DNA from 3 places in the Mucilaginibacter sp. GW821-FHT07H05 genome. Region 2 is predicted to be linked to each of the others. Evidence: riboswitches for the same ligand, from Rfam matches in the RefSeq annotation. Region 2 holds a riboswitch; each other region holds the start of a gene.

What was found. A riboswitch is a leader RNA that binds a small molecule or an ion and turns the genes downstream of it on or off. The one in region 2 is predicted to bind S-adenosylmethionine.
Region 1: linked by a shared signal. The riboswitch ahead of AC07M6_RS08605 (homoserine O-acetyltransferase family protein) and the one ahead of AC07M6_RS00965 (peroxiredoxin) in region 2 are both predicted to bind S-adenosylmethionine.
Region 3: linked by a shared signal. The riboswitch ahead of metH (methionine synthase) and the one ahead of AC07M6_RS00965 (peroxiredoxin) in region 2 are both predicted to bind S-adenosylmethionine.

What each region holds. Positions count from the first base shown of each region.
Region 1 covers NZ_JBWKPY010000003.1:171,615-173,887, forward strand. Annotated here, with positions in the region: gene AC07M6_RS08600 (trans-sulfuration enzyme family protein) at 1-283, shown strand, start outside; SAM riboswitch class I at 468-579, shown strand; gene AC07M6_RS08605 (homoserine O-acetyltransferase family protein) at 962-2,014, shown strand; gene AC07M6_RS08610 (homoserine dehydrogenase) at 2,020-2,273, shown strand, end outside.
Region 2 covers NZ_JBWKPY010000001.1:201,151-203,423, reverse strand. Annotated here, with positions in the region: gene AC07M6_RS00970 (TlpA family protein disulfide reductase) at 1-345, opposite strand, end outside; gene AC07M6_RS00965 (peroxiredoxin) at 564-1,199, opposite strand; SAM riboswitch class I at 1,371-1,489, opposite strand; gene AC07M6_RS00960 (hypothetical protein) at 2,137-2,273, opposite strand, start outside.
Region 3 covers NZ_JBWKPY010000002.1:157,318-159,590, forward strand. Annotated here, with positions in the region: gene metH (methionine synthase) at 1-1,358, opposite strand, end outside; SAM riboswitch class I at 1,497-1,605, opposite strand; gene dnaA (chromosomal replication initiator protein DnaA) at 1,974-2,273, opposite strand, start outside.

The sequences.
Region 1 (2,273 bases), on a different contig from region 2:
ATCGCACCCGCAACATCAGATAGCAAAAGACCAAATGCTGGGCTTTGGCGCTATGTTTTCGTTTTGTGTTAAAGGCGGCGCCGATGAAGCTAAACAGGTGTTATCCAAACTCAACCTGTTCACCATAGCCACCAGCTTAGGCGGTGTAGAAAGTTTGATAGAGCATCGTGCATCTGTAGAGGGGCCGGATACTAAAACGCCGCAAAATTTACTGCGTGTATCGGTCGGGTTAGAGCATATTGATGATTTGATTGCGGATATGGAGCAGGCTTTGGCAAGCTAAAAGCACAAGGCATAAAGCTGAAAGCTACTTTTTTGTCCGGTTTTTATGGCTGCTTTATGCTTTCGCCTTTCAGCTTTATGCTTAAAATGAAATTTAATTTGGAGAGATACGTCTTTTCAACCTATATTTGGAACATTATTTGGTAGCGATACTAAAAAAAATCAATTCCCTTCAAAAAGGTTTTGGTTTATAAAGAAGTGGCGAGAGATCAGGCTCAGAGACCCACTGGCAACCCTCCAAAATGGAGAAGGTGCCAAAACCTGGCCCGGTGAATGGATCATCGGGGGTTATAAATTAACAACCATGAAAATTAAAATTTACATCCAGCAACAACCCGCTCCTACGCAAACGCGTATGCCTTCAACCTGTAATATCGCTCATGGCGATATGCCGATCTGTTGTAGCTGCTGTTGCTAACATACACGTTCCCTTTTCCAAATTTACCGAAAATACGTGTATAGCCAGGGATAGCTTATATCCTTACCTATCAATCAATTACACAATTTATTTATTAAAAAATTATACCATGTCAACCATAGTTTTAAAATGTAAAACTCAGCATAACAGCAAAGCGATAATCAGTTTAACATTTTTTAGTTTTTTATAAGTGATATAACCGGTTATAGAGGCTGCCGCCGGATTGAATGCCCGGCCGCAGCCCGAATAACCCATTTGAACATGAATACACAAATATTTAAATATCAGCAGGCATTTGAATTGGAATCGGGTAAGCAGCTGCTTAATCTCGAGATCGGTTTTCATACGTACGGCACCCTCAATAAACAACGCAATAACGTGGTATGGGTTTGCCACGCGCTTACGGCCAACTCGGATGTGCTGGACTGGTGGAAAGGCCTTTTTGGCGATGGTTTTTACTTTAACCCCGACGAGCATTTTATTGTATGCGCCAATATATTAGGATCGGCTTATGGTACTACCAATCCGTTAAGCATTAATCCGGCCACTAACCTACCCTATTATCTTACCTTCCCCGAGTTTACTATTCGCGATATTGTAAAGGCGCACCAGTTATTAGCCGCTCATTTAGGTATCGATCAGATAGAAGTATTACTTGGCGGTTCATTAGGCGGGCAACAGGCATTGGAATGGAGCATAATGGAACCCGAACGCATCAAAAATCAAATATTGATAGCTACTAACGCGCGCCATTCGCCCTGGGGCATTGCTTTTAACGAATCGCAGCGCCTGGCTTTAAGCGCTGATAGCACTTTTTACGATAATACGCCCGATGGCGGCAGCAAAGGTTTAAAAGCGGCCCGCACCATAGCCCTGCTCTCCTACCGTAATTATAAAACTTATCATATTACCCAACAGGAACAAACCGACGAACTGCATAATTACCGGGCGGCCAGTTATCAAAACTACCAGGGGCAAAAACTGGTTAACCGTTTTAATGCCTATAGTTATTGGTACCTTACCAAGGTAATGGATTCGCACAATGCCGGGCGTAACCGTGGCGGCGTTGAAAAGGCCTTAAGTACTGTTATCGCTAAAACACTGGTTATCGGTATTAAATCCGACGTGTTATTCCCTATTGAAGAACAGCAATACCTTTTCAGGCATATCCCAAAAGCGGCTTTGGCCGAGATAGATTCACTATATGGTCACGACGGATTTTTAATAGATACCGAGATCCTGACCAACGTTATTTCATCATTTTTTAAAACAGACGTAAAAGGCAAGATCATCGACTTGCAGCAAACAGCATAAACATAATGAGTAAGAAACTTAAAATTGGACTTTTTGGCTTTGGCGTGGTTGGCCAGGGCTTATATGATATCATCCGAACCAAAAACCTGAACATCGAGATTGTTAAAATAGCTATTAAAGACGCGTCAAAAAAACGCTCGCTCCCATCCGAACTATTTACTACCGATAAGGACGAACTACTGAACAACCCCGAGATCAATACGATTGTAGAACTGATTAACGATACCGAAGCGGCTTATGATATCGTTTCTACCGCTTT
Region 2 (2,273 bases):
TTGTTTAATCTTATCAAGCGGTTCATCGCGGTCAACGCCAATCAGTATAAAATCCTTATCCTTGTTGGCTTCCCAAACCTCCTTTTGCAGGTGCGGCATTTCCTGGCGGCAAACCCCGCACCAACTGGCCGTAAACTGCAACACCACTACTTTGCCCCGCAATTCTTTTAACGATGTTTTTCGCCCGTCCGATAATACCAGTTGGTAATCATCGGGTGCCTGATCCCCTACCTTTACCTTATAGCCACGGTCAATATCGGCTGTTGCCGGTTTTGGCGGGGCGGTTTGTGCCAGGGCTAATAAAGCGCTGCCGGCAAATAGTGCGGATAATAGTAATTTTTTCATATTGTTGGTTTGATTTGATCAACTCCCCCCAGTCTCTCCGCCTGATACCGGCGGAGAAGACTTCATAAAACCTTGCACAGTTTTACTTTACTAAAGGAGACACGTATATTTTTAGCCCCTAAGCCCCCCGGCCCCCTAAAGGGGGAGATTTTTAAAGCCTTGCACAGCTTTACCTTCCATCCTCCCCCTTTAGGGGGCCGGGGGCTTGGGCTTTGGTATTACTTATTCGGCTGCGGCGTTAGGCGCAGATAAGGTTTGATCACCGTATGCCCTTTCGGAAATTTAGCCGGGATATCCTCGGTTTTAATAGATGGCAGCACCACCACCTGCTCGCCGTCTTTCCAGTCGGCCGGGGTGGCTACGCTGTGGTAAGCGGTTAACTGCAGGGAATCTATCACCCGTAAAATCTCTACAAAATTACGACCGGTTGATGCCGGGTAAGTAATGATCAGTTTGATCTTTTTATCCGGCCCGATGATGAACAGCGACCTTACCGTGGCGTTCAGCGACGCGTTGGGATGGATCATATCGTAAGCTTCGGCTATCTTGCGGTCTTCGTCGGCAATAATGGGGAAAGTTACCTCAACGTCTTGCGTTTCGTTGATATCCTTTATCCATTCCTTGTGCGATGCTACCGAATCTACACTCAACGCCGCAACCTTTACATTGCGTTTGGCAAATTCTTCTTTCAGGGCTGCAGTACGGCCCAGTTCGGTAGTGCAAACCGGGGTATAATCGGCCGGGTGACTAAACAATACTCCCCAGCTATCGCCTAAAAAATCGTAAAAATCTATTTCGCCCTGGCTGGTTTTGGCTTTAAAGTTTGGCGCGTCGTCGCCTAATCGTAAACTCATGTCTTTCGTGTTTAAATGTGTGATATAAAAATTTGTTAATGGGTTGCTTACCTCAAAACTAATTAATATCACTTTATTAATTGTTATCTTAAAATTAATGTTTGATGTTGCTTGCTTATCCGCGAAAGCCGAAAGAGAGAGAACCGTATAACACGGCGGGTAGTATTCACTCGCTTATCTTTCCCCGTTTGGTAACGGAGCAGGAATTAGCACCTTATTACCGCCACACAGGGCCGGTACAGGTTGCCAAGACGTCTTCGGGCCTTTCCCTCAGTCTTTCTGGATAAGTAAATAAAGAACGATTACGGCAACAAATATACGGGCCGTTTTTATAAAAACAAATAAAATCTATAGATTTAGTAGTATTTATTTGAAATACATTGATTATCAGCAATATATTTTACTTATTGTCATTGCGAGGAGTCAGAGAGGGCTATAGTGTGAAGGGGACAACGTGGCAATCTCGTAGTCTGTTTAACCCCAATGCAACTAATCTCTAATCACCAATTAACAAATCTCTTTTAGTGCGTTACCTGCGGCCCGCGCTATCCGCTCATACTGCACAGGGCCTTAGCCGCAGGGCCGGTATCCGCTCCTATCGCTAACGCGGGGGTACACAGATGCATTCGCCCGGCTCCAGCCTATCAGAGTTCGGAAGATTAAAAAAAGAGGGGGATTGTGCGATTCCCTCCCATCGGGAGGGTGTAGGGAGAGGTTTCATCAAGCGTAGAAACCCCTCCCTGCCACAACACAATCAGCCGCACCCCTCCCCGTGGGAGGGAACTAAGAATCTTCCGGACACTTGTGGCCTCCGGCCGGGCGGCTGCATGAACAACTGCGCAAAAGAGTCGCTCGGCGACATCTTGGGTATATTTACTTTGTTTTAGTTAACGCATATGCAAAAAATCGCAATACGAAGGCATCGTTCTAAAAATTATTACATGGAGTTATCTATTGGCCATGCTATAGGGCTGCCGTCGGGGATTTCCAAGAGGTATGCCCAGCTCATGCCGGTAACCGTACCTCCGTTAAAGCTATAATAAGACATCGTATTAGCGCCCTTGATCAGGCGTT
Region 3 (2,273 bases), on a different contig from region 2:
CCTTTCCCCTGCAGGCATTTCAAGCCGGCTTCGATAACCGTCCACTTTGATGAATCGACCATGATAGGCAGCTTGGCAATATCCGGTTCGGATGCCAGCAGGTTCAAAAATTTCACCATCGTCGCTTCCGAATCGATCATGCCCTCGTCCATGTTCACATCTATCACCTGCGCGCCACCTTCTACCTGCTGGCGGGCAACGGTTAGCGCCCCCTCAAAATCTTCAGCTAAGATCAGCTTGCTGAATTTTGGCGAACCGGTAATATTGGTTCGCTCGCCCACGTTCACAAAGTTAGTTTCGGGGGTAACGGTTACAGCTTCCAGGCCGCTCAGGCGCATATATGGCTCAATTTCAGGCCTTTTACGCGGCGTTACCTTGGCTGCTTTTTCGGCAATAGCACGAATATGGTCGGGCGTGGTACCGCAACAACCGCCAACAATATTGACCATCCCATTGAGCATAAAATCCTCTATCAAATGGGCGGTTTCATGCGGGACTTCATCGTACTGGCCAAACTCGTTCGGCAAGCCGGCATTAGGGTAGGCCGATACATACACATCGGCTTTAGCGGCCAGTTCCTCTAAGTGCGGGCGCATTTCTTTAGCGCCCAAAGCGCAGTTTAAGCCTACCGAAAGCAGGTTGGCATGTTGCACCGAATCCCAAAAAGCCTCAACGGTTTGTCCGGATAAGGTACGTCCAGATGCATCGGTGATGGTACCTGATATCATCAGTGGCAAGCCTTTGTAAGCCGGGTTTTTATGACGCAGTTCATCCTCGTAACGCTTGGCGGCAAACAGGGCGGCCTTGGCGTTCAGGGTATCAAATATGGTTTCGATTAAGAGCAGGTCCGAGCCGCCATCCACTAATCCGCGGATCTGTGTGTAATAAGCATCAGCCAGGATATCAAAATTAACAGCACGGTAACCCGGATCATTCACATCAGGCGATAGTGATGCTGTACGGTTAGTGGGCCCAACGGCACCAGCTACAAACCGTGGTTTTTCCGGTGTTTTCAGGTTGTATTCATCCACTACCTCGCGGGCAATGCGAGCACCTTCGTAGCTCATTTCGTAAGCCAGGTCCTCCATGTGGTAATCGGCCAGCGATATTACCTGTGTACTGAAGGTATTAGTTTCGATAATATCCGCGCCGGCTTCCAAATATTCGGCATGGATAGCTTTGATCACGTCCGGCCGGGTCAGGTTCAGCAGGTCGTTATTGCCTTTCAGATCAGACGGATGGTCACGAAAGCGTTCCCCGCGGAAATCTTCCTCCGTCAGGTCGTACCGCTGTATCATGGTACCCATAGCCCCGTCAATAATCAGGATGCGTTTTTCTAATTCTTTTCTAATGTCCATTCTTTGCAAGTCGTAAGTCTTAAGTCAGGAGTAATAAGTACGGTAAATCAAGCAGCAAAAAGACTGTCGACTAAAGACTTAAAACTTCGGACTTAAAAAGCGGCTTATATCGAAAAGTCGGGTGTTGTGGTTGACTTTCGCTTATCTTTCCCATTGCCTTTTGGCTGATGAGTAGAATGTAGCACCTTGTAAGTACAGGTTGCTAAGACATCGCAGGGTCTAATCCCTCCGTCTTTCTCTATAAGCAGTGCAAAGATGCGCAATAGGGCTGTAAATTGCAAATGGAATGAGTAAGGGAAAGTCGGGAAGTAAGAAAGACGGGAAGTCCGGAAGATATGATGACACGTTGCGGATAAAAAAGTACTGCTGTACTCATCTGGCTCCAGCCGGGTGACTTTAGTGGAGTTAAAAATGCAATTGCAAACAATAGCGTGGGCTCCCAACCAACGGGAGTTTATTAAATCCTTAAAAGTAAGACGCCATTAATAGTTCCATAGGACAATCATACCCGAGCTGCCTATGGAATTGCCACGGCGCTACGCTTTTCGCAATGACAAGATAATAAAAAAGGGCTGCTTTCATTCGAAAGCAGCCCTTTTTTATAGCATATGCCTTTTACGACATCTTCAATTTTTTCTGAATATCAGCTACGTAGCCTTTAAATTTCTTATCGGTATCAATCAGATCTTCCACGGTTTGGCAGGCATAGATCACGGTAGAGTGGTCGCGGCCGCCGAAGAAATGACCGATTGATTTTAAAGAGCTTTTGGTATGTGCCTTAGCCAGGTACATCGAAATCTGGCGGGCCTGAACGATCTCGCGTTTGCGTGTTTGCGATTTTACCATTTCAATAGGTACTTCAAAATACTCGCAAACCAGGTTCTGGATGTATTCCATCGAAATCTCTTTGGTTGA